One region of the Candidatus Pantoea communis genome, then DNA from elsewhere that is predicted to be linked to it. Evidence: riboswitches for the same ligand, from Rfam matches in the RefSeq annotation. Region 1 holds a riboswitch; each other region holds the start of a gene.
The links. A riboswitch is a leader RNA that binds a small molecule or an ion and turns the genes downstream of it on or off. The one in region 1 is predicted to bind thiamine pyrophosphate.
Positions count from the first base shown of each region.

Region 2: it holds a riboswitch for thiamine pyrophosphate, as region 1 does, so the genes downstream of both, thiM (hydroxyethylthiazole kinase) here and thiC (phosphomethylpyrimidine synthase ThiC) in region 1, are expected to answer to the same signal.
Region 3: it holds a riboswitch for thiamine pyrophosphate, as region 1 does, so the genes downstream of both, F3J37_RS06830 (FAD-dependent oxidoreductase) here and thiC (phosphomethylpyrimidine synthase ThiC) in region 1, are expected to answer to the same signal.

Region 1 covers NZ_VWXC01000034.1:20,515-28,146, forward strand. The annotation lists gene thiE (thiamine phosphate synthase) at 1-280, opposite strand, end outside; gene thiC (phosphomethylpyrimidine synthase ThiC) at 277-2,202, opposite strand; TPP riboswitch at 2,293-2,393, opposite strand; gene F3J37_RS26575 (Rsd/AlgQ family anti-sigma factor) at 2,650-3,156, opposite strand; gene nudC (NAD(+) diphosphatase) at 3,245-4,018, shown strand; gene hemE (uroporphyrinogen decarboxylase) at 4,058-5,125, shown strand; gene nfi (deoxyribonuclease V) at 5,128-5,796, shown strand; gene F3J37_RS26595 (YjaG family protein) at 5,859-6,449, shown strand; gene hupA (nucleoid-associated protein HU-alpha) at 6,638-6,910, shown strand; gene F3J37_RS26605 (DUF1481 domain-containing protein) at 6,979-7,632, shown strand, end outside.
Region 2 covers NZ_VWXC01000023.1:63,679-71,310, reverse strand. The annotation lists gene F3J37_RS23420 (mannitol dehydrogenase family protein) at 1-1,060, shown strand, start outside; gene F3J37_RS23415 (GntR family transcriptional regulator) at 1,159-1,845, shown strand; gene fbaB (class I fructose-bisphosphate aldolase) at 1,988-3,040, opposite strand; gene thiD (bifunctional hydroxymethylpyrimidine kinase/phosphomethylpyrimidine kinase) at 3,249-4,049, opposite strand; gene thiM (hydroxyethylthiazole kinase) at 4,046-4,831, opposite strand; TPP riboswitch at 4,865-4,960, opposite strand; gene F3J37_RS23395 (hypothetical protein) at 5,285-5,488, shown strand; gene F3J37_RS23390 (LuxR C-terminal-related transcriptional regulator) at 5,485-6,195, opposite strand; gene F3J37_RS23385 (hypothetical protein) at 6,289-7,446, opposite strand; gene F3J37_RS23380 (CS1-pili formation C-terminal domain-containing protein) at 7,519-7,632, opposite strand, start outside.
Region 3 covers NZ_VWXC01000003.1:180,975-188,606, reverse strand. The annotation lists gene F3J37_RS06845 (HesA/MoeB/ThiF family protein) at 1-216, opposite strand, end outside; gene F3J37_RS06840 (thiazole synthase) at 226-984, opposite strand; gene thiS (sulfur carrier protein ThiS) at 988-1,185, opposite strand; gene F3J37_RS06830 (FAD-dependent oxidoreductase) at 1,169-2,113, opposite strand; TPP riboswitch at 2,229-2,348, opposite strand; gene F3J37_RS06825 (6,7-dimethyl-8-ribityllumazine synthase) at 2,526-2,963, shown strand; gene F3J37_RS06820 (metal ABC transporter substrate-binding protein) at 3,240-4,109, shown strand; gene F3J37_RS06815 (manganese/iron ABC transporter ATP-binding protein) at 4,106-4,891, shown strand; gene sitC (iron/manganese ABC transporter permease subunit SitC) at 4,875-5,738, shown strand; gene F3J37_RS06805 (metal ABC transporter permease) at 5,731-6,576, shown strand; gene F3J37_RS06800 (Fic family protein) at 6,833-7,632, shown strand, end outside.

The DNA.
Region 1 (7,632 bases):
GATTAGCCATGTCCAAATCTTCCTGACCAAGATGCACGCCATAGGCGTTATATTTGATCGCTAATCGCCAGTAATCGTTGATAAACAGGCGTGCACGATACTGCTTGCCCAGCGCAATTGCCTCGCGCACTGCGTCTTCTACTTCATGATCCTGGCAATCTTTGATGCGCAACTGGATGGTGCGAACGCCAGCCTCCAGTAAGCGTGCAATCCACTCTACGCTATCAACAACAGGGTACAGCCCCAGTTTCGGGGCCGTGGCTGGAAAGGCATCGGTCATACTTTTTCCTCTTTAAGGGCATCGGCGGCGTGATAAAGCTCGCCACCACGACTGCGGAAGGCATCCGACATCTGCGCCATGCCAATTTCAATGGGCTGGGCTTCTGCCTGCTGGCGAGCAGCATATTCGCGCACTTCCTGGGTAATTTTCATCGAACAGAATTTTGGACCGCACATTGAGCAGAAGTGAGCCACTTTGCCCGATTCCTGCGGCAATGTCTCATCGTGATAAGCGCGTGCCGTATGCGGATCGAGCGCCAGATTGAACTGATCCTCCCAACGGAATTCAAAGCGTGCTTTCGACATGGCGTTATCACGGATCTGTGCGCCAGGATGGCCCTTAGCCAGATCGGCGGCATGCGCGGCGATCTTGTAGGTAATCAGCCCCTGCTTCACATCTTCTTTATTCGGCAAACCGAGGTGCTCTTTCGGTGTGACGTAGCACAGCATGGCGCAGCCAAACCAACCAATCATCGCGGCACCAATGCCGGAGGTAAAATGATCGTACCCGGGGGCGATATCGGTGGTCAGTGGGCCAAGCGTGTAAAACGGCGCTTCGTGACAGTGCTCTAACTGTTCGGTCATGTTGCGGCGGATCATCTGCATTGGCACATGGCCTGGACCTTCAATCATTACCTGCACATCGTATTCCCAGGCAATCCTGGTCAACTTACCTAAGGTATGCAACTCGGCAAACTGGGCTTCATCGTTGGCGTCCTGAATCGATCCCGGACGCAGGCCATCACCGAGTGAGAGCGCGACATCATAGGCAGCGCAGATTTCACAGATCTCGCGGAAATGCAGATAGAGGAAACTCTCTTGATGATGTGACAGGCACCACTTCGCCATGATCGAACCACCACGCGAGACAATACCGGTCAGACGATTAGCCGTCATCGGCACATAGCGCAGCAGCACACCAGCGTGAATAGTGAAGTAATCCACCCCCTGTTCTGCTTGCTCGAGCAGGGTATCGCGGAAAATCTCCCAGTTAAGGTCTTCCGCCACGCCATTCACTTTCTCCAGTGCCTGATAAATGGGCACAGTACCAATCGGCACCGGGCTGTTTCGCAAAATCCACTCGCGCGTTTCATGGATATAGCGGCCTGTGGAGAGGTCCATCACGGTATCCGCCCCCCAGCGTGTTGACCACACCAGTTTCTCCACTTCCTCTTCGATCGATGAGCTCACCGCTGAGTTGCCTATATTGGCGTTCACCTTCACCAGAAAGTTACGGCCAATGATCATCGGCTCTGATTCGGGGTGATTAATATTGGAGGGTATGATAGCGCGGCCGCTGGCAACTTCCTGGCGCACAAATTCGGCGGTGATGTTTTCCGGCAGATTGGCACCAAAACTGTGGCCCGGGTGCTGTTGCAGTAGCACTTCACCACGAATACGTTCGCGGCCCATGTTTTCTCGCACCGCGATGAATTCCATCTCGGGTGTAATCATGCCCTGACGTGCGTAATGCAGCTGTGTGACGCAGCGGCCAGCTTTGGCACGACGCGGCTGCGGTAACTGCTCAAAACGCAGGTGATCCAGCCCTTCATCGGCTAAGCGTTGCTGGGTGTATTGCGAACTCAACTGGTGGATCGCTTCGCTGTCATCGCGTTCAGCGATCCAGTTTTCACGCAATCGGTCTAATCCCCGATGCACATCAATGGTGGCCGCGGGGTCGCCATAAGCACCTGCCGTGTCATATACCGGCACTGGTTCGTTGTGCTCATACTGTGGATTCTCTTTTGTGCCACCGATGTGTGTAGGGCTAAGCTGGATTTCGCGCATCGGCACACGGATATCCGCTCGGCTGCCGGTAATCCAGATACGTTTTGAATTGGGGAAAGCGGTGCCTTGCAGCGAATCGATAAATTCCTGCGCTTGTGCACGTTGTTCACGACGAGAAGTTTTAGCAACAGACATAGCAAATTTCCTGAATTAAGGGGAAGTTGCTTGTCCAGAGTTCGGAAGGAGTAACAGGGACGATGCCGGGCGCCAACACGCATCGCTCAGTGAATGTCTACTCTTGTTCCCTTCGCAGGTACTAACCTGATCAGGTTCCGCGGATCCCGAATAAACGGTCTCAGCCCCTTAGGGCACTCCGACAAGGTTGAATTTTACGATATAAGCTACTTTGCTTGCCATTTCACGCCTGGGCAGTGCTCGTGTCCGTCACGTACTACGTGTACGCTCCGGCCACTGCGCGCTGTCCGAGCGTGAACTGGCTGCGCACGCTACGCTTATATCGCAAAATTTGACTCTAGATTGCTTTAAAGAGACGCATAAAAACGTGAATAGGCCTCAATAAAAAAGCCCATTCAGCATAAGAGGGCTTTTTCGGAATAACAAGTTTTTTACATGGGGCCGAAGTTAAGCGGGGCGAGCCATGCTGCTTTCATTGGCGACCGGTGGGCGCGCCAGCTGGTTATCCCAGGCGAGTTGCACCAGCTTATCTTCCAGCGTGAAGCGCGACTCCAGCACTTCACCCACTTCGGATAACGCCTTCTGGAATTCTACGCAGTTATCGTCGTTGATGGCCTGCTGCAGATGGCTGTCATACAGTTGCATCATGCGATCGGTATTCGCTTCCAGAGCGGGATAGAGTTGGGCTGCCGCAATGAGTGGGCTATCGCCTTCCATCTCACTGATAATGCGTTCATAAATACTGAAATGACCGGTTGAGAGGTAATCAACCAGGCCGTGACAAAACGCATCCAGCGCCTGTTCATCCAGGGCACTGAGCGCCTCTTTGTTTGGCTTGATGCCAATTAATGCGTAATAGCTGACAAGCAACTGTCGGCGCGCGCGCAGCCACGCATCAACGAGTTCATTACCGCCACTTACACGCCTGGCCAGGTCATCTAACTGGGTAAGCATATGGGGCTCCGGGTGAGTTATAGTTATCCATTCCACACTTAACATCAGGATTTCAGCGTGCCATTTGACGCTAAGGACAACGAATAAGATGCAACGTGAGATCTCAAGCGTAGACGCTGGCTGGTGGATTGTCAGCCATGAACAAAAACTTTGGTTACCGCAAGGTGAACTGCCGCATGGCTTATCCGGCGATTTTGGCCTGACTGGAAAAACCGCGATTTTGATTGGCGAATGGCAGGCGGAAAATGTCTGGCTGATACGTGAATCACGACCTGACAATATGGGCTCTGTTCGCCAGCTTATCGACGAAGATGTTGGACTTTTTCAGATGGTTGGGCGTGGAGTTCAACTCGCCGAATTCTACCGCTCACACCGCTGGTGTGGCTACTGCGGCCACGAAATGCACCTCAGTAAACGCGAATTTGCCTGCCTGTGTCACCATTGCCGCGAGCGCTATTACCCGCAGATTGCACCGTGCATCATCGTAGCGATTCGCCGGGGGGAGGAGATTCTGCTGGCCAACCATGCGCGTCATCGCAACAGCATTTACACAGTATTAGCTGGCTTTGTTGAGGTCGGGGAGACGCTGGAGCAGGCCGTCGCGCGTGAAGTGATGGAAGAGAGCAACGTCCGGGTTAAAAATGTCCGCTACGTCACCTCGCAGCCCTGGCCGTTCCCGCATTCATTAATGATGGCGTTTATGGCCGAATATGAGGGCGGTGAGTTGCAGCATGATGGCAAAGAGTTGCTGGATGCCGGCTGGTATCGCTATGACGATTTGCCCTTGTTACCGCCACCGGGCACGGTGGCACGGCGGTTGATTGAAGATACCGTTGCCCTGTGTCGCGCCAGCGCGCCGTGAAAATGCTACACTGGCGGCCTTAGCATGAGAGAGCCCATTATGAGTGAACTGAAGAACGATCGTTATCTGCGTGCCCTGTTACGTCAGCCGGTGGATGTCACCCCTGTATGGATGATGCGACAAGCCGGGCGTTATTTGCCGGAGTACAAAGCCACGCGTGCTGAAGCCGGTGATTTTATGTCGCTGTGTAAGAATGCGGAGCTGGCGTGCGAAGTCACCCTGCAGCCGCTGCGTCGTTATGCGCTGGATGCCGCGATCCTCTTCAGCGATATCCTGACGATTCCTGATGCGATGGGGCTGGGGCTCTATTTCGAAACGGGCGAAGGTCCGCGCTTCTCAAATCCTATTACCTGCCGTGCAGATGTAGACAAACTGCCGATTCCGGATCCAGAAGATGAGCTGGGTTATGTGATGAATGCGGTGCGTACCATTCGCCATAACCTGAAAGGTGAAGTGCCGTTGATCGGCTTCTCCGGCAGCCCGTGGACGCTGGCGACCTACATGGTTGAAGGCGGCAGCAGCAAAGCGTTCACCAAAATTAAAAAGATGATGTATGCCGAGCCGCAAACCCTGCACAAGCTGCTGGATAAGCTGGCTGACAGTGTCATCCATTACCTGAACGCCCAGATCAAAGCCGGTGCACAGTCGATTATGGTCTTCGACACCTGGGGCGGCGTGCTGACCGGCCGCGATTACCGTGAGTTTTCACTCTACTATATGCACAAAATCGTTGATAGCGTGCTGCACGAGAACGAAGGTCGCCGTGTGCCGATTACGCTGTTCACCAAAGGTGGTGGTCAGTGGCTGGAAGCTATCGCAGCGACCGGATGTGATGCGCTGGGACTGGACTGGAGCACCGATATTGCCGATGCGCGTCGTCGCGTGGGTGACAAAGTTGCGTTGCAGGGCAACATGGATCCTTCCATGCTGTATGCGCCTCCGGCACGTATCGAGCAGGAAGTGGCCACTATCCTTGAAGGCTTTGGCACGGGTGAAGGGCATGTCTTCAACCTGGGACATGGCATTCATCAGGATGTGCCGCCAGAGCACGCCGGTGCATTCGTCGAAGCCGTACATCGTCTGTCTCGCCCTTATCATCAGGGTTAAGCATGGATTTAGCCGCGCTGCGGGCTGAACAGTTACAACGCGCTGCTAACGTGGTACGGCAGGATGATTTCGACGTCCTGCCGCCTCGTTTTATCGCCGGTGCGGACGTCGGTTTTGAACAGGAAGGTGACATCACGCGTGCGGCACTGGTGGTATTAGAATATCCCTCATTGCAGCTGGTGGAGCACCGTATAGCACGCCTCGCGACCACCATGCCTTACATCCCGGGTTTCTTATCGTTTCGCGAAGTCCCCGCACTACTGGCAGCCTGGCAGCAGCTGACACACCAACCCGATCTTTTATTCGTTGATGGTCATGGTATTGCCCATCCCCGTCGCCTCGGCGTGGCTGCGCATTTTGGCTCGCTGGTGGATGTTCCAACCATTGGCGTGGCGAAAAAACGGCTCTGCGGGCGTTTTACCGAATTGGATGCTGAACCGGGGAGCCGCCAGCCACTGATGGATAAAGGCGAACAAATTGGCTGGGTGTGGCGCAGTAAAGCGCGCTGCAACCCTTTGTTCGTCTCAACCGGGCATCGTGTCAGTATGGACAGCGCACTGAATTGGGTGGAGAAATGTACCGCGGGCTATCGTTTGCCCGAGCCTACACGCTGGGCCGATGCGGTTGCTTCGGGGCGTCCTGCGTTTCTGCGTTGGCAAAATGCGCGTTAACGCTGTTTGCGCGCGGCTTTTGCGGTACACTGCCGCCAGCTAACCTATTGAGAGTAAGTTTGATGTTACAGAACCCCGTCCATTTGCGTCTGGCGAAGCTGGAAAGCTGGCAGCATATGACCTTTATGGCCTGTCTGTGCGAGCGGATGTTCCCCAATTATTGGGCCTTCTGTCAGCAGACTGAATTCGCCGATCCGCAACTCTATCGTCGCATCCTTGACCTTGTCTGGGAGAGCCTGACGGTTAAAGACGCCAAAATTAACTTCGATAGCCAACTGGAGAAGCTGGAATCCGCGATTCCGAATGGCGATGATTTTGATATCTATGGTGTCCACCCAGCGATCGATGCCTGTGTTGCGTTGAGCGAAGTTGTGCATGCACAACTCAGCGGCGAAACTCTGGAGCACGCAATCGAAGTCAGTCGCACCTCGATTACCACCGTCGCTATCCTTGAAATGACGCAGGCCGGTCGTGAAATGACCGATGAAGAGCTGCGTGAAAATCAGGCGGTGATTGATGAATGGGATCTGCAGTGGGAGATTTTCCGTCTGCTGGCAGACTGCGAAGAACGCGACCTTGAGCTGATTAAGGGGTTACGTTCTGACCTGCGCGAAGCGGGAATCAGTAACATCGGTATACTTTTTCAGCAATAAGGCGATAAAACGTGACTTCAGGCCTGAATTACCGCGCCTGGAGGCTTCACATCAGCCCCCTGTCTGGTCTACATTTGGGGGGCTGAAAATTGTGGCTATCTTTGCGTGCAGGTTGAAGAGTGCCAGAATATGGCTTTTCCCTCGCACTCGTTGCTTAGCAAGCGATAAATACACTTTAAGGATAACTTATGAACAAGACTCAACTGATTGATGTGATCGCAGAGAAAGCTGACCTGTCAAAAACCCAGGCTAAAGCTGCGCTGGAATCTACCCTGGCTGCGATCACTGAGTCTCTGAAAGAAGGTGATGCTGTACAACTGGTTGGTTTTGGTACTTTTAAAGTGAACCACCGCGCTGAGCGTACCGGTCGCAACCCACAGACTGGTAAAGAGATCAAAATCGCGGCAGCTAACGTGCCAGCGTTCGTCTCTGGTAAAGCTCTGAAAGACGCTGTTAAGTAAGTTTTCCGCATCGCGGTTTAAGCTTTAAAAGAGGGGCGACACGCCCCTTTTTGTTATTGGGGCCTGTCATGCTGAACACGATTACTCAGCGCGTCTGCGCCCTGTTACTCGGTGCGCTGCTCGCGGGCTGTAGTTCCACCTCTGATCTCCCTGCCTTTACGGCAAGTGGCTATCTGGCCGATCGTGGCACTGTGCGCATCTGGCGCAAAAACAGTGACCATCAGGCTGTCCATCTTCGCACTGTTTATACCCCTTTCAATGGCGATGCCATGGAAACTACTGACTACAACTGGCAACAGAACCACCTGATCAGCGTTGAGCGCGTTGTGGCGGGTGAGCAACCCGATGACGTGACGTTGCGTTTTGACCATCTGGGTAATCTTAATTTTATGCAGCGTCAGCTGGCCGGCCGTCGTGAAGCGGTAAGTGGTGATACGGTTGAGCTCTATCGTTTCGACGCGCAACGTATGCTGGAGCAAAGTAATGCGTTGCTGAGTGGCCGTGTATTACTGAAGCAGGGGCATTGGCTGGGCGCTACGCAGGTGCGCGATTGTGATGGCAAAGTGGTGAATGCACCCTTTGATAGCGGAATCATTGCCACGCTATCTCAGCAGCAGCAACACCAGCCACAGTCGTTGATGGTGTCATGGTTGGAGGCACCTGAAGGCGTGCAGTTGTTGCGGGCGACGCCAGAGGATGAGTGTAGCTGGCAGCCGAAAGAG
Region 2 (7,632 bases), on a different contig from region 1:
CGGCAAGCTCAATCCGGATCATCCTGATATCGTGCATGACCTGGAAAACCCCACGCAGCCGCGTTCGCTGCCGGGCCTGATTCTGGCGGCGATTATCCGTCGTCGCGAGCGGAGATTAACACCATTCAGCGTGATGTCCTGCGACAACATGCCGGAGAACGGTCACGTCACGCGCAACGTCGTCACCCAACTGGCAGAACGCCATAGCCACGAACTGGCAGAGTACATTCAAACGCACATCACCTTCCCTTCCACCATGGTGGATCGCATCGTTCCCGCCATGACCGATGCGGCATTTGATGCGCTGGAAGCGCGCTTAGGCAGCAGCGATCCGGTGGCGGTAGAAGCCGAGCCTTTCTTCCAATGGGTCATCGAAGATAACTTCGTTAACGGTCGCCCGGTGTGGGAAAATGCCGGTGCTGAGCTGGTCAGTGATGTATTGCCGTTTGAAGAGATGAAGTTGCGCATGCTGAACGGCAGCCACTCGTTCCTCGCCTATCTCGGCTTCCTCGCCGGATACGAACACATCAGCGATTGCATGGCTGATAACCACTTCCGCACGGCGGCACGCGCGCTGATGTTACAGGATCAGGCCCCGACGCTGCGTACTCAGGGCGTGGATCTCACCGCCTATGCCGACTCGCTGATCGCTCGCTACGAAAACCGCGCCATCAAGCATCGCACTTATCAAATTGCCACCGATGGTACCCAGAAGCTGCCGCAGCGTTTGCTGGACAGCGTGCGCTGGCATCTGCGTAACGGCACATCTTGTGACTATCTGCTGCTGGGTGTGGCGGGCTGGATGCGTTACGTGAGCGGTGTCGATGAGCAAGGTCATGCGATTGAGATTCGCGACCCAATGAAAGAACAATTGGCGAGCATCGTTGCGCACAGTGATGAGGGTGCACAGCGCGTCGAAGCCTTACTGCGGATACAAGCGGTATTTGGCGATGATTTACGTTATCAGACCGCCTTTGTCTCGCGCGTCACCGAGTTGTATAACCAGCTTAATACCCAAGGTGCACGCGCCACGGTACAAGCCCTTGTGACACAGGCATAAGTGCCTTCACAAATGTGTAGCGCAGATGCAGCGTGCTGATTAGACTGAACCTTTCTCATCGGGCTGGCGTAGGCCAGCCGTAATACGGATATTGCTGCATGTCGATTGCCTATACCATTACCACCAGCGAACCCGTAAATCAGCAGATCTATCGTTATCTGCGCAAAGATATCGTGACCTGCGCCATTCATCCCGGCTCGTTGCTGTCGGAAAAAGAAGTGTCCGCGCGCTTTAATGTGTCGCGCCAGCCAGTCCGCGAAGCCTTTATCAAACTGGCGGAAGCGGGCCTGGTGCAGGTGCTGCCGCAGCGCGGCACTTTCGTGCGTAAAATTTCCGCCCAGCGTGTGGCCGACGGCCGTTTTATCCGTGAAGCGGTGGAGATCGCCGTGGTGCGACGTGCTGCACAGGAGATCACTCCCGAAGGCTTGATGGCGCTGGAGCACAATCTTCAGTTGCAGCGTCTGGCGGCAGAACGTCACGACAGCCAGGCATTCTTAGCGCTGGACGATGAGTTTCACCGCCTGATTGCCGAAGGGATTAACTGCCTGCTGGCATGGGAAACGGTGGAGAACATTAAAGCCACCATGGACCGCGTGCGCTTCCTGACCCTGAGTGAAGTGTCGCCACCGGAAAGCCTGATTCAGCAGCATGAAAACATCTACCAGGCGTTAAAAGCGCAAGATGTTGAAGCGGCAGAAGCGGCGATGCGACGTCATCTGCAGGAAATGATTTTGACCATTACGCCGATTGCTGAGCGTAATAGCGAATGGTTTGAAGCGCCTTAGATGATTGACACCCAGCGGATTGATCCGTTGGCGGCGGAGGCAGTGCGCGGACGGCCAGCGCACAGGCCCTGGGAGCATACATTTGTATGTGACCAGGGACGCGCACTGCCCGCCCGCGAAATGGCAAGTCAGCCAGGTTTAATCAGGCAATCGTGACATCTTTCGCCAGATAAACATCCTGCACCGCATTAATCAGCTGTACGCCCTCTTTCAGCGACTTCTTAAACGCCTTACGGCCCAGTATCAGCCCCATCCCGCCCGCGCGTTTGTTGATCACCGCAGTACGCACCGATTCGGCAATGTCAGTGTCTCCGGCTGATGCGCCACCGGAGTTGATCAAGCCCGCACGGCCCATATAGCAGTTCGCCAGCTGGTATCGCACCAGATCGATCGGGTTCTCTGTGGTCAGCTTGCTGTAAACGCGCTCGTCGGTATGGCCGAATTTCACCGCCTTGTAGCCGCCGTTGTTCTCGGCCATTTTCTGCTTGACGATATCTGCGCCAATGGTCGCCGCCAGATGGTTGGCCTGGCCGGTCAAATCGGCGCTGGCATGGTAATCCACGCCGTCTTTCTTGAAGCCATCATTACGCAGATAGGCCCACAGTACGGTCACCATACCCAGCTCATGCGCGCGCTCAAAGGCGGCCGAGATCTCTTCAATCTGACGGCGTGACTGCTCAGAACCAAAATAGATGGTCGCGCCTACCGCGATAGCACCCAAATTGAATGCCTGCTCAACGCTGGCGTACAACGTTTGATCGTACTGGGTGGGATAGCTCAGGGTTTCGTTGTGGTTCAGTTTCACCATAAACGGAATGCGGTGTGCATAGCGGCGTGATACCGAGGCCAGCACACCATAGGTAGAGGCGACACAGTTACAGCCGGCTTCAATCGCCAGCTCAACAATGTTCTTCGGATCGAAGTAAGCCGGGTTGGCGGCAAAAGAGGCACCCGCTGAGTGCTCAACGCCCTGATCGACCGGCAAAATCGACAGATAGCCGGTGCCCGCCAGGCGACCAGTGTTATACAGGCTTTGCATATTGCGTAATACGGCAGGAGAACGATTGTTGTCGATCATCACACGATCGACGAAATCCGCGCCCGGTAAATAAAGGCTGTCCGCTGGAATGGTCATGCAGCGATGTTGAAGAAGTGAATCCGCTTCTTTGCCCAATAACTGTACGATGTCCGTCATGTTGGCTCCTGAAATAAATGGCTGGAATGGAACCGGCAATGGCCGATTCGCCCCCAACAGCCTGGACCGAAAAGCGCCAGGCTGGCAAATTGCTGACTCCATTTTTCAGACGGATACGCAGTAAAAAAAATTCTGCCACCTTGCGATGGGCGGCCTTCAGATTGAATCCTGCAACGCAGAGGCACGCCTTAATCGCCGTTCTGCTGCCCTACCACCACTGATGGAAATGGTGCACCGGACCAATGCCCTTGCCGACTTCCAGCGAGTCCGCTTGCAGCAAGGCCCGCTGCAGCCAGGCTTTGGCTTCGGTGACTGTATCCGCCCAGTTATCGTGACGTGGACGCAGTGCCGCTAAAGCGGCGGACAGCGAACAACCGGTGCCGTGGGTATGGCGCGTATTGACGCGCGGTGCGGTAAAGCGCTGACGCCCTGCGCGGGTGATCAGCCAATCCGGGCTTTCGGCATCACTGAGATGTCCGCCTTTCATCAGTACCGCTTCACAACCGAGATCCAGCAGCGCATCGCCCTGCATTAGCATGGTTTTCTCATCCTGCGCCATATCACGTCCCAGTAGCGCAGCCGCTTCCGGCAAATTGGGCGTGATCAACGACACCTGCGGCAGCAGCAGTTCACGCACGCTGGCCACTGCATCGGGCGACAGCAGCGGATCGCCGCTTTTGGCAATCATCACCGTATCCAGCACCACAAACGGCAGGCTGGCGCGTTTCAGCCGCTCGGCCACCACTTCAACAATCGCGGTTTCCGACAGCATGCCGATTTTGGCGGCATCGATACGCACATCGTCCAGCACCGAATCCAATTGCGCCCCAACGAAATCGGGTTCAATGCGATACACCGACTGCACGCCGCAGGTGTTCTGCGCCACCAGCGCGGTAATCACACTGGTGCCATACGCACCCAGCGCGGAGAAGGCTTTGAGATCGGCCTGAATGCCCGCGCCGCCGCTCGGGTCAGTGCCTGCAATGGTTAACGCGTTGATGCGTTTCATACAGCAACCTCCAGCGTCCAGAGGTTATCGAGGAAAGCCGCGACAAAGCTGCCTGGCCCCTGAACAGCACGCGCCGCCTGCTCGCCCGCCAGCGACATCACGCGACATGCCGCCGCCACATGCTGCAAGCGGTCGCCTGGTAAGCTGCTGAAGGCCGCGACCACGGCGGAAAGCGCGCAGCCGGTGCCGACCACGCGCGTCATCAGCGGGCTGCCGCCTGGAATCGCCAGCGTGCGTTTGCCATCAGTGACGTAATCGACTTCGCCGGTGACCGCCACCAGCGTGTGGTAATCCTGTGCCAACTGTTGTGCCGCGCTCAGTGCGGCATCTGCCTGATGCACGCTGTCCACGCCGCTCCCGCCCGCAGCCTGGTGAGCCAGCGCGAGGATTTCCGAGGCGTTGCCACGAATTGCGGCGGGATGCAGGCTCAGCAGCTGCTGGCAGAATTCGGTGCGGAATGAGAGTGCGCCAGCGGCAACCGGATCGAGCGTCCAGGGCGTACCGACTTTAGAAGCGGACTGCACCGCCGCCAGCATCGCATCGCGACGGTCGCGGGTTAAGGTCCCGACGTTGATCAGCAGCGCATCGGCAAAACTCACGAACTGCGCGGCTTCTTCGGCATCGATCACCATCGCGGGAGAGGCTTGCAAAGCCAGCAGCACATTGGCGGTAAAGGTTTGCACCACATCATTGGTCATGCAGTGCACCAGCGGTGCCTGCTGACGTAGCAGCTGCAGGGACTGCGCGAGTTGCGCGGAGGTAAGAAGGTCAGGCTGTGTCATAAAACTCCCAACCGGCGATCAAGAAGGCGAATGCAGTCAGGCATCTGACTTCCCTACGCTGGCATTATCCAGATCAGGTCAGCGGGTGTATCTCAGCCCTGTTGAACAGGGGCACCCCGAGTCATGGCATGGTAAACATGCCGCACACAGGATAAGGGCTGTCCGGGAGGTTGTAAATCGTGGGAAGTGCGACTGGTGAAGAGAATGTGGAAAAATGACATAGCCGCACTTTTCTCATCACGTTCTGCATTGGCAGAAAACCGTGCAGATCAATTTTATTAAGACACTAAATTTGATGAATAAAGCACTTATTAATCTAAACAGGCAAAATCGCGTTAATTAACTCATGCGTTGTAGTTGTTTGATTAATATCAATCTAATGACGTACAGAAAAAGGCCTAATCCCCTTCCGGACATGCACCGCACGATATTCACCCATTTCCGGACGCGAGAATGAAATTCGACTTTTTCAGCTTTATCCCGCACGCACACAAATGGCATAACATTATCGTCAGCCGCAAAGGGGCGGTCGCGCCAACAGGACGCGCGCACTATTCCACGCATATTCAGGCACAGTGCCAACGCTGCGGAGAGCGCATTCATAAAGTTTATTATCGCGATATCAGCGATAAACAGGCGCGCCGCTGGCTGGGTTAAATCTCACTTAAATTTAACTGGAAGATTTCCCGGTTCTGCGTAATACCCAATTTGCGCATCGCAGTACGTTTCTGCGTGCTGACGGTTTTTACGCTGCGATTAACCCGTTGGGCCACCTGAGACACGGTTAAACCGGCGTGAAGGTATTCGATAATAAATTTTTCGCGCGCGGATAGGGGTGAGCCAGCACTAAATTTGGTCACACCTTCAGGCTCATTAGGGATGCTATGCTCTGTACCATTGAACTGCTGAACATGACGTAATCCTGACAAAATATTTTCTGCAGACAGACTTTTACAGAAATAGCTTTTAATTCTCGGTCTTAAGGCCATGCTTAACAGCTGATGACGCCGACTTTCCCCCAACGCCACTAGCGACATCTGAGGATAATCCTGATGTAACTGTTCAACCACCTCTTTAATATCACTTTCGCCCTCAGGCTGGGAGAAATCAAGGATGGCAATATCCGCCTTGACGATGCTGAGCGAAAGCATCAGTTCTGCGGAATTACGACAGCAGTCCAGCACGCTGAATGCCGGGTTATCGTTAATAATGTGCTTCAGCCCATGCAGGTAGAGCGGGTGATCATCCATAATGATGATCTTCTTTTCACTCATGTTTTTCATCTGGTGTGTTGATAAATTTTGTAGTGGCGGTCTGTTATTTTTATATGAACGCCGGTTAAAATTATAAATAGACTTACACATCCCAATTTCAAATTATCGTAACCGTTTAAGGCAGGCATATATAACCAGACCACTCTCAATTCAGCGGTTAGCGGGCACACTGACCCGCCATGTTTATTCCACTTCACTATCAAATATCAGGGTCACCGCCCCTTTCCAGTTTGAACCGGGTGCTTTCACCATTTTCTCGACTTCAGGTCGGTTGACAACGAAATCAAGCTTCGAACGTAAATCCACCACAAACTGGCCGGGCAGATCGATGGTGTGTCCGGCTGCGTCAGTGTTGAGCAGCATATTACGCACGGGCTGACGATTGGAGGTAAAACCTGGGATCGTCATTTTAACATCCAGCGGCACAGTTTCAGCTGTCGCCTGGTTTTTAAGTCCACAACCAGCACCTGCATTATGTTCACATTGCATCCAGATTTTAAATCCGCTGGAGCTGCTGAGGGTAAAGAGTACCTCTTTTGAAAGCTTTTGCGGAATCATTCCGCCGTTAATCCAGGAGCTCCACCCGTTAGGCGGTGAAAGCTGAACGTTTTCACTACCGGATGGGAATTGGTAGAAAAATGCATGTTCCACTGTTGCTTCGATAGTGATTCTAACTTCGTTATCATTATAACTTAACGCATGAAAGTCTATATCCATCTCATCGCCAACAGTGTATACAACCACACCAACATATTTTCCAGCAGGCAAAGATAGGGGTTTAGGAGTAGTTAATATATAAGCAAAACTCAGCTCAAAGATGGTCCCAACTCCAGAGAAATCGCTTCCGTTCTTTAGCCGCTGATAGCAATTTATTTTTGAATCAGGTAATGACCACGCGAAGCTAAACTGAGATCCATTGCCAGAACCAGCTATCCCAGTACATCCCCCAGAGGGAGAATATCCAGTTTGAACATTTCCTGGTACTCCGGCCGTTCTAACAGAGAAAACGCTTAACCGAAAACTTGCCTCAGTTTCAAATCCTGTTTTAGTGTTAATAAGTTTTACTATTCTGGTTGAACCATCAACATCAAAATTCTGGTGATTATTTACTATATTATCTGATAAATTATCAAAATGCTTTTGAGCGCTTAAACCTGGTACTGCAACTGCAAAAATATCGCCCCGACAATTACCAGGGAAGCGCGTACAATACCCCCCTTTTATGGTTGTGTTAGTAAAAGAATTATTTTCAGGTTTAGTTATATCAGGTTCAAACACCGCAGTTATTTTTACATCTGCAGATTGGGATGAGAATACAAAAGCATTTAGCAAAACAAACACCACTATATTGAACCTTCCCATCAGAAATGAAGGAATGTTATTTATTCTTTTGCAGATCATAATTTAAACATCTCAACTTAATTCTTTAGTAATCGTTGCTTTATTTCTAACCAACGTCGTTGCTGAACAAGTAACATTGCCCGCAAATATCAATTCATCGCGTTTTTCAGTTTCCGGGTTAAGGCG
Region 3 (7,632 bases), on a different contig from region 1:
CTGCATCGTAAACAGCGTCTGGCGATGAAGATTGTGTAAGGCCACTTCATCGTCGTCACACAGGCGGATAAAACCGACGCCTGCGCCAACCAGCTGCGGCAGTAATGTAGCGCCCAACCCGCCTGCCCCCACCACCAGGACGCGCGCATCCGCCAGCTTTTGCTGACCTTCGACACCGATTTCCGGCAGCATCATCTGCCGTTGATAGCGATCCATGGTGGCTCCTTAACTCAAACTCGCCAGACCGAAGATCGGTGTTGAAGCTGCCGCCATATCGCGCTTCTCCATCAAACCAGCACTGCGTGCGGCCTGTCCCGCTTCAATCGCCAGCCGGAAACCGTTCGCCATGCCAACCGGATCGCCGGCTTTCGCCACCGCGGTATTGAGCAGGATGCCATCGAAGCCCATCTCCATCGCCTGTGCGGCCTGTGATGGCGCACCGATGCCTGCATCAATTATCAACGGGATGTCGCTGAACCATGCCCGCATCGCGCGTAATCCTTCAATGTTGCGCAGGCCCTGCCCGGAACCGATCGGCGCGCCCCACGGCATCAGCAGTTCACAACCGGCTTCCAGCAGCTTCTCACCGACGATCAAATCTTCGGTGGTGTACGGGAAGACCTGAAAACCGTCCGCACACAGGATGCGTGCCGCTTCAACCAGCGCAAAAGGATCGGGTTGGAGCGTGTCGGCATGACCAATTACCTCCAGTTTGATCCACGAGGTATTAAACAGCTCGCGCGCCATCTGCGCGGTGGTCACCGCCTCTTTCACCGTGTGGCAGCCTGCGGTATTGGGCAGCACGCGAATGTCCAGCCCGGTTAGCAGCTCGCGAAAAGCCGCACCCGCCGCGCCTTCACGACGCAAACTCACGGTGATGATTTCCGTGCCGGAGGCGGCAATCGCCTGTTGCAGAATCGCCGGTGACGGATAGCCCGCGGTGCCAAGCAGAAAACGTGACTGGGGATCGAAATCGTAAAACATGTTTCAACCTCCCTGCATCGGCGATAAGACTTCCAACTGGCAGCCCTCTTCCAGCAGCTGGTTGCTGTACTGACTTTTAGGCACAAAGTTGCCGTTGAAAGCGCTGGCAACGCAGGCGGCATCAATTTGCTGCTCGATCAGCAATTCGCTGAGCGTGCTGGCCTCAGTGCGGATCGCCCGGCCGTTAAGCTGAATATTCATAGGATTGTTCCCCGAAAAGGCGCTGCATCAGCTGTTCTGCCATCATTGGCGCCAGCAGAAAACCGTGGCGATACATGCCGTTAAGATAAAAAGTGTCGTTTTGATAATGGATTTCTGGCAGATTGGCCGGATACGCTGGGCGTAGCCCGCTGCCGCTTTCCACCACGCGAGCTTCCGCCAGAGCAGGATGAATCGCGTAGGCCGCGCTGAGCAGTTCCATCATGGCGCGTGCGCTAATGGGGCTGGCATCGTCGCTTTCCACCATCGTGGCACCGAGCATGAAATGGCCGTTACGGCGCGGCACCAGATAGCACGGAAAGCGCGGATGCAACAGACGAATCGGACGCGAGAACTGCACCTCTTCGCTGTGCAGAATCACCATCTCGCCACGCACCGAACGCAGACGCGGAAGGTCGGATTTGGCATGCATGCCACGACAATCAATCACCCGACCCGAAGGGTGTTGTGCATCAAAACGCACGCCGCGCTGTAACAGCTTTTCGCGCATTTCGGTGAGAGCCAGACGCGGGTCGAGATGCGCCTCCTCGGCAAAAAACAGCCCGCGCGCAAAACGCCCGGCCAGCAGAGGTTCAAGCTCACCGGGATCGACCCATTGGTGCTGTTCGGTCATGCGTGCGAAGCGAGTCAGTTCCTGGCTATCGCGCGGTGGCGCCACCACCAGCGTTCCCTGATGTGCCACGCTGCTGACACGCTGTTGCCACCAGGCCGCAGCATGCTGCCCAAGAGAGATCACTTCCTGCGGTGCACTTTCGGATTCGCACCAGGGTGCAAGCATGCCGCCAGCAAACCACGACGCGGGCTGGCGGGAGTCGTCGCCAATGACGTCGACCTCTTCGCCGCATTCAGCCAGCAGCGTTGCCACGCACAGGCCTGCCACGCCGCAGCCTAAAACCGTCCAGCGGCTCACAGCAGGTTATCCGGGATATAAAGGGAATTCACATCGGCCTCTCAGTGTTGACTGAGACCCGCAGATACAGGAGGAGGGAAAGGGCGCGAGCGATCCTCTGCGCCAGACAACACCGGAGCGGTGCTGTCAGTCTTCCTACGCCAGTATCAACTGGGTCAGGTTCAAAGGGTCGCTAAGCCGCGCATTGCGCTTTTAGCCTCTCAGTCTCTTTGGCGAGACTCCCCCGACGCGTCTATTTGTATTGCAGGCGCAGGTCGCCGTCAAGCACGGATTGCCGCAGATAGCCATCACGTCATCGCATGGCATTTATCGCTACCTGCACGTTCTGGATCGAAAACGTAACATATGGTATACAAAGGCATTATTGCTACTTTTCAAGCGCAAAGAAATTACAGGTGATGTTGGACTCATTATGAAAAATATTAGAATTGCCTTTATTAAAGCCGGTTGGCACAAAGAGATTGTGCACAATGCTTTGGTGGGTTTTGAGCAAGAATTAAAAGCACAGAACGTTGAAGCGGAATTAAAAGTGCTGGAAGTGCCGGGCGCATTTGAAATGCCGCTGCTGGCAAAACGCTTAGCGGAAACCGGCAAATACGACGCGATCGTAGCGGCTGCGCTGGTGGTGGATGGCGGTATCTATCGTCACGATTTCGTTGCTGCAGCCGTGGTTGATGGCCTGATGAACGTTCAGCTGACCACCAATGTGCCAGTGTTCTCTGTCTCACTGACGCCGCACAATTTCCAGCCGGTCGATGTGCTGGAAAACTTCTATACCGAACACTTTATTAAGAAAGGCAAAGAGGCCGCGCGTGCTGCGCTGGCGATTCATAATTTGTCGATCGATTAATTCCCTCTCAGGAACACTTCATTATTCGCGGTGAAGTGTTCTTGCTCTCAATAATACCTCCCTGCCCTTAAGAACAATATGTTCTACGTTATTTCGAAAATCGCATAAGCCACTTTCATTACTCTCCTCTGCTACTTCAACTTACGTAAATTTTTGTCGTAAACAGCAAAAGGTGTACAAAAACACTTCACATTCATAGCATTCACTATAATGTATAGCACAGGCTATACTTCTCAGAGGATGACTATGTTGATCAGGCACGTTGTATCGGTTGTGATGCTTACGCTCGCGATGAGCACTTCGGCGTTTGCTGCCGACAAACTCAAAGTGGTCACTACTTTCACGGTGATCGCAGACATGGCAAAGAACGTCGCAGGTGATGCCGCCGAAGTGACATCCATCACCAAGCCCGGTGCGGAGATCCATGAATACCAACCAACCCCCGGCGATATTCGTCGCGCGCAGGGTGCCGATTTAATCCTGGTAAACGGTTTTAATCTGGAACTGTGGTTTAGCCGCTTCTATCAGCGCCTGAAAGGCGTGCCGCAAGTCACAGTGACCGAGGGCATTGAACCCTTAGGTATCACCGAGGGACCCTACAACGGCAAACCCAACCCACATGCCTGGATGTCACCAGACAATGTGCTGATTTACGTCGATAACATCCGTAAAGCACTGCAAAAATACGATCCTGCCAATGCCGCCGTTTATCAGGCCAATGCGGATCGCTATAAAACGCAAATCCAGCAAACCCTGGCGCCGATGCGCGCGGAGATTGAAAAACTGCCGGAAAACCAGCGCTGGCTGGTGACCAGTGAGGGCGCTTTTTCCTATCTGGCACGTGATTTGGGTCTGAAAGAACGTTATCTCTGGCCGATCAATGCCGATCAGCAAGGCACACCGCAACAGGTGCGCAAAGTGATTGATGCGGTGAGAGCCAACCACATCCCGACTATCTTCAGCGAAAGCACCATCTCCGCCAAACCGGCCCAACAGGTCGCGCGTGAAGCGGGTATTCACTACGGCGGCGTGCTCTATGTTGACTCTCTCAGCAACAGTGACGGGCCGGTTCCGACCTACCTTGATCTGCTGCGCGTGACCACCGATACCGTAGCCAAAGGCATCACCGCCGGGAGCCAAAAATGACCCTAAACGTGCAGGATGTTAGCGTCACCTACCGCAACGGTCACACTGCGCTGCGTCAGGCATCTTTCTCCGTGCCAGCGGGCAGCATCGCCGCGCTGGTGGGCGTCAACGGCTCCGGGAAATCCACACTGTTTAAGGCCATTATGGGCTTCGTGCCGCTTTCGACGGGTCAGGTCACGCTGGCAGAGATGCCCGCGAAGCGTGCGCTAAAACACAATATCGTCTCCTATGTGCCGCAATCCGAAGAGGTGGACTGGAGCTTCCCGGTGCTGGTGGAAGATGTGGTGATGATGGGCCGTTACGGCTATATGAACATGCTGCGTATCCCGCGTGCGGAGGACAAACGCAGCGTGGATGAGGCGCTAGCACGCGTCGGGATGAGTGATTACCGCCATCGTCAGATTGGTGAACTCTCCGGCGGGCAGAAAAAACGCGTCTTCCTCGCACGTGCGCTGGCTCAGAGTGGTCAAATTATCCTGCTGGATGAGCCCTTCACCGGCGTCGATGTCAAAACCGAGGCGGCGATCATCACCCTGTTGCAGGAGCTGCGCGATGAAGGCCGCACTATGCTGGTCTCCACGCACGATCTCAACACCATCCCCGATTACTGCGACCGCTGTGTGCTGGTCAAAAACACCGTGCTGGCTAGCGGCTTATTGCATGACACTTTCACCGCTGCCAACCTGGCGCGCACCTTTGATGGTGAGGTGCAGCAGCGTAATGCCGCACTGTTGCAGAAGATAGCCGCACGACCGGGGGCGGATCATGTCGTGGATTATTGAACCCTTCGGCTATCAATACATGCTGAATGCGATGTGGATCGCCGCGCTGGTCGGGGCGATTTGCGCGTTTCTCTCCTGCTTTCTGATGCTGAAAGGCTGGTCGCTGATTGGTGATGCGCTATCCCATTCGATAGTGCCGGGTGTGGCTGGCGCGTACATGCTGGGGTTGCCCTTCTCACTCGGTGCCTTTCTCTCCGGCGGACTGGCGGCGGGCAGCATGCTATTCCTTAACCAGCGCACGCGCCTGAAAGAGGATGCGATCATCGGACTGATCTTCTCCTCCTTCTTCGGCATCGGGCTCTTTCTGGTGTCACTCAATCCGACATCGGTCAATATTCAAACCATTGTGCTGGGCAACATTCTCGCGGTGGCGCCCGCCGATATCTGGCAGCTCGGCACCATCGGCGTGGTGACACTGACGTTGTTGCTGCTGAAGTGGAAAGATTTGATGGTGACGTTCTTTGATGAAAGCCACGCGCGCTCGCTTGGACTGAATACCACCGGCTTAAAGATTCTGTTCTTTACCCTGCTCGCGGCCTCCACCGTCGCCGCATTACAAACCGTTGGCGCTTTTATGGTGATTTGTCTGGTGGTGACACCGGGTGCCACTGCTTATCTGCTCACCGACCGCTTCCCGCGTTTGTTGATGATTGCCGTGGCTATCGGCAGCATCACTAGCTTCCTTGGCGCGTGGAGCAGCTATTTCCTTGATGGTGCCACTGGCGGCGTGATCGTGGTGGCACAGACTCTGGTGTTCCTGCTGGCGTTCGTCTTTGCGCCTAAACACGGCGTGCTGGCCGCACGGCGACGCGCTCGTCTGGCGCAGGAGGTCAACCTCAATGATTGAAATACTGCTGAGTCCTTTCGAATTCGAATTTATGAATATGGCGCTGATCATCACGCTGATTTTGTCGCTGCCGTGCGCCATGCTGTCCGCATTTTTAGTGTTAAAAGGCTGGTCACTGCTCGGCGATGCCATGAGTCACGCGGTATTTCCCGGCGTGGTGCTGGCGTGGTGGATCGGCTTTCCTTTTGCGATTGGCGCTTTTATCGCGGGCATGCTTTGCGCACTCGCCACAGGATTTATCAGCCAAAACAGCCGCATCAAACCTGACACGGTAATGGGTATTGTGTTCTCCGGCATGTTCGGCGCCGGACTGGTGTTGTATCTCAAGCTCAAACCTGAAGTCCATCTCGACCACATTCTGTTCGGCGATATGCTGGGTATTGGCTGGGCGGATATCGCACAAACCGCCGCCATTGCGCTGCTGGTCGTTCTGGTGCTGAGTGTGAAATGGCGCGATCTGTTGCTTCATGCCTTTGACCCACAACAGGCGCGCGCCTGTGGCATCAACGCTAATGTGATGCATTATGGGCTGCTGTGTTTAATTGCGCTGACCATCGTTGCCGCGCTGAAATCGGTGGGCGTGATTTTGTCGATCGCCATGCTGATTGCGCCAGGAGCGATATCACTGCTACTGGCGCGGCGGTTCTTACAGGTCATGCTGCTGGCGGCGCTAATTGCCATCCTGACAGGATTTTGTGGGGTATACGCGTCCTTCTTCCTCGATAGCGCGCCGGGACCGACCATTGTAGTGCTGTATAGCCTGTTATTTGTGGTGACGTTTGTGAGTGTGAGTTGGCGCGAGAGAGCGAATGGTCGCGGCTTAGCGGCTATCAAATAAAGTGATTCCGGGCCGCAAATTTCAAGATTGGGCCATAAATTTAATTTATTGGGCCGATAATGAGTGAAATGGGCTGTAAAATATTTATAATGGGCCGTAGATGTTCGGGATGGGCCATAAATTATGATGTCGTGGGCCATAAACGTTCAATATGGGCCACAAATCTACCTGGTCTCAAGCCTTCAGCGAGTGCAAAGCACGGGCCAGGTAGGTTTCTGATTTATGGATTTCGAGCTAATCCCAGAGGCATACGATTTTGATCCAGCCAATCTCCCCAGATGATCTTTCAGACCTACAACACCGAATTCTCTCAACTATCGCATGTGCCGAGTCTTCGCTCAGTTCCGGTGATCTCGCGAGTCGGCTTGGTGTGGGTCGTTCAACGATCAAACGGCATATCGAGGTTTTGCTTGGTCAAAGTAAAATTACCCGGCACGGCGTAGGACGAGGGACTCGGTATACCGCGCAGGCGCCCATTAACAAGCTGCCCCAATCCGGTTCATCGGTGACAGAGAAGACCCCTGAATATCATTCTTCTTCCCTCACTACAGCTCAATCATTGCATCAATATCTAAATTTACCTCTGTCAGTCAGGGATATTTCCGGGTATGACCGAAGCTTCGTGGACAATTATATTCCAAACGAAACGTTCCTACTGCCTCAGACGCTAGCCCTGGCCTTAATGAATGAAGGCAAAATGGCAGGGCAACAGCCCGCTGGTACCTACGCGCGAAAAGTTCTGGAGCAATTGCTCATTGATTTGTCCTGGTCATCCTCTCAACTTGAAGGAAACCGATATTCATTGCTGGCCACCGAAGAACTGTTCAAAAGTGGCGCGGCTTCGAATGATTTGGATGCCGTCATGCTGCTTAACCATAAACAGGCCATTGAGTTTTTGGTCGATGCAGTCCCTGAATCTGGATTAACTGGGCCGGTAATCAGTAACCTGCATGCCTTATTGATGCATGATTTACTGTCAAATCCAGACGAGTTGGGAGCGATCAGACGCAAAATCGTGAATATTTCGGGAACCACCTACACTCCACTACAGGCACC